DNA from 2 places in the Shewanella colwelliana genome. Region 2 is predicted to be linked to the other one. Evidence: riboswitches for the same ligand, from Rfam matches in the RefSeq annotation. Region 2 holds a riboswitch; the other holds the start of a gene.
The links. Region 2 has a riboswitch for thiamine pyrophosphate ahead of BEL05_RS18255 (TonB-dependent receptor). Riboswitches for the same ligand answer to the same signal wherever they lie in the genome.

Region 1: it holds a riboswitch for thiamine pyrophosphate, as region 2 does, so the genes downstream of both, thiC (phosphomethylpyrimidine synthase ThiC) here and BEL05_RS18255 (TonB-dependent receptor) in region 2, are expected to answer to the same signal.

The regions. Positions count from the first base shown of each region.
Region 1 covers NZ_MCBT01000001.1:110,823-113,297, reverse strand. Annotated here, with positions in the region: gene BEL05_RS00565 (hypothetical protein) at 1-980, shown strand, start outside; TPP riboswitch at 1,120-1,218, shown strand; gene thiC (phosphomethylpyrimidine synthase ThiC) at 1,362-2,475, shown strand, end outside.
Region 2 covers NZ_MCBT01000048.1:103,024-105,498, reverse strand. Annotated here, with positions in the region: gene BEL05_RS18255 (TonB-dependent receptor) at 1-1,153, opposite strand, end outside; TPP riboswitch at 1,225-1,345, opposite strand; gene BEL05_RS18250 (YcfL family putative periplasmic lipoprotein) at 1,463-1,852, opposite strand; gene BEL05_RS18245 (PaaI family thioesterase) at 1,897-2,361, opposite strand; gene BEL05_RS18240 (PaaI family thioesterase) at 2,354-2,475, opposite strand, start outside.

The DNA of each region.
Region 1 (2,475 bases), on a different contig from region 2:
GACAAGGCTTGTTTCATCAAGCAGCAAATCGAGCATTCACGGCTACTCGAACCACAGTCGATGATAAGCATCTGATAAAATTCGACGCAGATCTCCGCTTTAAGCTTGAGACGGCAGTGCGCCAACATGGGAGCAGGCTAAACTCTCTACTTATTCCATGTGCTGGGGCATTGTTCGTTCACCTAGTTATTCTACTGCTGATGCAACTTAGCTGGCAATCTCAAACGGATCCACTCCTTGCGCCCCAAAGCGCTAAGCCTGTTCCAATTAAGGCGTATATGTTTAGCCAGGCACATTTACAACAATTTGACGAAACTCGCCAAGCAGAGAGCAACACTCTGGATAGTAAGGTGCTAAGCATTGATGTGCCTCAAGTGCGTATTAATACGCCAACGCCAGCAATGCGTGACACAGGGGGGCTACGCTCCCCAAGCATCGACGATGTCGCAGATGTGGTCACCACCGAGTTCAGTGTCGCTATTCATTCATCACAGGAAACAGACAATAATGCGGCAAACAGACCTTCGGTCCCTGAAGCTGAATCACTGAAGGGATCAATGCCTAGTATGAGCATTAATCAGATGACAGGGAGCTACCTAAATCGACAGCGTCAGAACGCTCTAGAACAGCTCATCGCTAAGCAAGCCAATCGTTATACTCAACCGCGATCATTGAGCGTTATGGATAGCGATATGGTAGAGCTGGTTTTGCCTCAAGTTGATGAGTTCAGCAATGCGCTGAGTTTAGATAGCCGAGTGGACCCCAATCGAATTGTGAAACATGGCGATACTTGTTATCGCATCGTATCGGTAGCGACGCCGATTAACCCCTATGCAGAGAATATAGGTTACCCGTTTAAATGTGGTGGCGATAACGTTAAGCAAGCATTGAAAAAAGCACTGGATGAAAGGTTAACTAAGATGGGGGTGAGTCAAAAAAGCCGCTCACACCCATCTCAATATTTGATGGGAAATGTTTAACTGTCAGTTTATATGTCCAGATTATTATTTTAGCTCTTGTTTTTAAAAGGCATATTTCTGATTTATCCCTATGATTTTTTTTGATTTCACCCTTGGTGTTTAGTGCTTGTTTCGCTCGTAGGCTTGGGCTTATACTGGCTGCCTCTTGTCGGAGTGCCAATTGGCTGAGACCGTTTATTCGGGATCCGTTGAACCTGATCAGGTTAGTCCCTGCGAAGGAAACAAGCAAAATCTTCATCTTTTTCTGTTCACTCTTTGCGAGCAAAAAAGGTGTCGTTGAGGCTAAATTTTACCACTGTTAAGTGGGATAAATCGCCTGCGCTATCAACTCTCATCTCTCCAGACAAGCAACTTCATTCTACTAAGAAAGTGAGATTGCTTATGTCAAATCGTCGTGAAACCCGAGCGCAAGCTCAACAATTTATTGATAACCTTAAACCGTTACAACACCCTAATTCAGACAAGATCTACCTTGTAGGCAGTCGTCCCGATCTGCGTGTCGGCATGCGTCAAATTCGCCAAGCTGATACCTTGATTGGTGGGGAGGATAATGCCCCAATTTTCGAGCCTAATCTGCCGTTAAACGTTTACGACTGTGCGGGTCCTTACTCAGACCCTACTGCGGATATTAATGTTCGTTTGGGCCTACCGAAACTGCGTGAGCCATGGATTATTGAGCGTCAAGATGTTGAACTACTAGCCAACGTGAGTTCAGGTTTTACCCAGCAACGCCTTGCTGACGAGGGCCTTGATCATCTGCGTTTTGATTCTTTACTTGCGCCGCGCCGCGCCAAAGCGGGCAAAACCGTGACGCAATTGCATTATGCCCGTCAGGGGATCATTACCCCGGAGATGGAGTATGTCGCCATTCGAGAGAACATGGCGCGCAGTGAGGTGAGCGACGAGATTTTGCAGCGCAAAGCCCCAGGCGAGAGCTTTGGCGCGGCAATTGGACCGGCGATCACAGCAGAGTTTGTGCGTGAAGAGGTCGCCCGTGGACGAGCCATAATTCCGTTAAATATCAATCATCCTGAAGCTGAACCTATGATCATTGGGCGAAACTTCTTGGTGAAGGTGAACGCCAATATTGGTAATTCTGCGGTGACTTCATCCATCGAAGAGGAAGTTGAGAAGCTGGTATGGTCGACACGTTGGGGCGCAGATACCGTGATGGATCTATCAACGGGTCGATATATTCATGAAACGCGAGAGTGGATCATTCGTAATTCACCAGTGCCTATTGGCACAGTGCCCATTTATCAGGCACTGGAGAAGGTTAACGGCGTGGCTGAAGCATTAACCTGGGAGGTGTTTAGAGACACCTTGATTGAACAGGCAGAGCAAGGGGTGGACTATTTTACCATTCATGCAGGTGTGCTACTCCGTTACGTACCTATGACGGCAAAACGTTTAACCGGCATGGTGTCTCGCGGTGGTTCCATCATGGCCAAATGGTGTTTATCTCACCATAAAGAAAACTTCCTGTATGAGCATT
Region 2 (2,475 bases):
TGTCTTCGTCAAGTTTCATGCCGTATACGCCCACAAGCCAATCGGTACTGTTATTAAACAGTCGTCCTGCTTCAGTCGAACTTAAACGAAACTCTTGCGACATAGTTTGTCTGTCACCAACCTTGTCCCAAGTATAATCATATTGGCAAGGAGCCCCCTCACAGACTCTAGCCGCCCAGTAATCAGGATTAGCCCAATCACCGTCGTAGCCATGGTGGGTATCACTTTGGGCAAAGGAGCTTAATGACACTAACTCAAACGCCTCTGCACCAGAATAGGTGAACTTTAAAGAACCACCGGTAGTGCGCTGCTTATCCCCCCCTGGCGCATCGGTTAAGGTGTCAAAACCATTGTTATCCAATGTCCACGCATCATAACCATTATTGAAATCGGCGTGCAGTACAGACAAATCAATAGCAAGATCGTCGGTCGCATACCAGCGTAGCTTAACCCGACCACTAAACTCGTCACGACTATTGGTATCATCACGGTCTAGATAAAGGTTATCGCGATAACCATTTTGTTGATGTTGTTGCAGTGACACTCGGTAAAGTAACTTGCCAGAGTCCGTTAATGGTCCTGAGCTAAAACCACTAAATGTAGTCAGCTGATCATCGCCCAGCGACACTTCAGCGCCATGTTCAAATACATCAGTGGGATCATTACTCTTTAGATAGATAAGACCTGCCAGGGCATTAGCACCATAGCGAGTTCCCTGAGGACCTCTAAGCACTTCCACTTGCTGCAGGTCGTACATCGATGCAATCATTCCAAGCCCGGACATGTCGATATCATCGATGATGTAGCCAACCGAAGAGTTAGGCGCTCCTTGATACTCTTCTTGCTCACCTACGCCGCGGATTTGAAAATATTTGGCGCGAGAGCTACCACCTGACCAGTTAAAGTTGGCCACCGAATTGAGGAGATCTTCAAAGTGTTGTGCGCCTTCATCTTCAATCTGTTGCTGATCGATAACGGTAATACTCGAGGGCATTTTGTCCAGACTTGACTGGCGAAAATCGGATGTAACGACGATCACTTCCATCTCATCACTGCTTTTATCAGTGTTGAGTTCATTAGACCATGCGTGTTGTGATGTTAGCGCTGCGGTGACCGCAAGTGCGACCGGTGTTAAGGATTTGATTGTAAACATAGGACCTCAAATTTATATTGAGATCCGGCACTTAAAAAAGCGAGAAAGAAAGCACAGTGAGATTATATTAATCCGTAAGTGTGGCCCATTCCTACGCCGGTATTAGCCGGATCAGGTTCTAAGGGTTTGTCACTAGACATCTCAGTTAGTCGTATCTCTTGGAGATACAGACTCACACCCCTTGGCCCGAGCGATTATACATGAGTCATACAAATTGTTGACATTTTTAACGGGTAATTAGGTATAAATCATAAAAAAACGCCAGCATTGCTGACGTTTTAAACAATCTCAGCCACACTAATAAATAAACTAGTTTGAAAAGGCCTTTCTCACATACAGTTCACAGCGCACCGCACTACTATTAGGCGCTACCGCACTAACCTGCATCTGCTGTTTACCGTGCAACTTTAACGACTTCCAAGAAACCCCCTCATCTTCGATGGTAAGGCCGTTAATATCGTACCAAGTAAACTTATACTGCAGGCGTAGATCCGTCGCGACCTTACTACTAATAGTGCCAGCGGCTTTCAACGGATCGCCTTGACCAACCACCATGACACGTTCAACCGACACCTCACTATTAAAACGAGTGTTATCGATACGTTGTTCACCCGTAGAACTGGCCATTATCCCTGCTGTATGAGGCGCGCAGGCATTAAGAGCGAATGCCAGTAGCGCTATGACAATAATCTTATTCATTTATCTCTCCTTCAATACCCTAGGTATGAGCCACTTTTTACTTTCTATTCAATTAAAAAGTGAGCTCTAGCGGTTGCAATAAGCGACTTTCTATTAGTCTGCCAACAGTTAATATTAACGTTGGCCACACGGCGACCTTGACGGGTGATCTTACACTCTGCAAAGGTATCTCTATGATAGCCAGCTCTCAAGTAATCAATTGAGAAATCAACAATCTTAGGTACTTTACTGGTCTGCATAAAGACCATTAACTGCACAATGGCCGACATTTCCATAAAACCTGCTATCACGCCACCATGAATCGCTGGCAAAGTCGGATTACCAATATTTTCATCTTTAGCTGGTAGTTGGAATACCAACTCATCCCCAAAGCGCACCACCTCCATACCGATAAACTTAGCATAAGGAACATGGGCTAAAAGATGACTAAAGTCATTTAATTCAGTGGCTTTTTTTACTATTTCTTTAACGTTCAACTCGGCGCTTGATGCGTGCTGAATATCACTCATACTCATCTCCCATTAAAGCACGTCTAAATTCATCCCCTACCATATCAGGACTAATACGCATAAATGAACCAACGGCATGGGCTATTGGATCATCAATAGAGTCTTGGTAGGCGA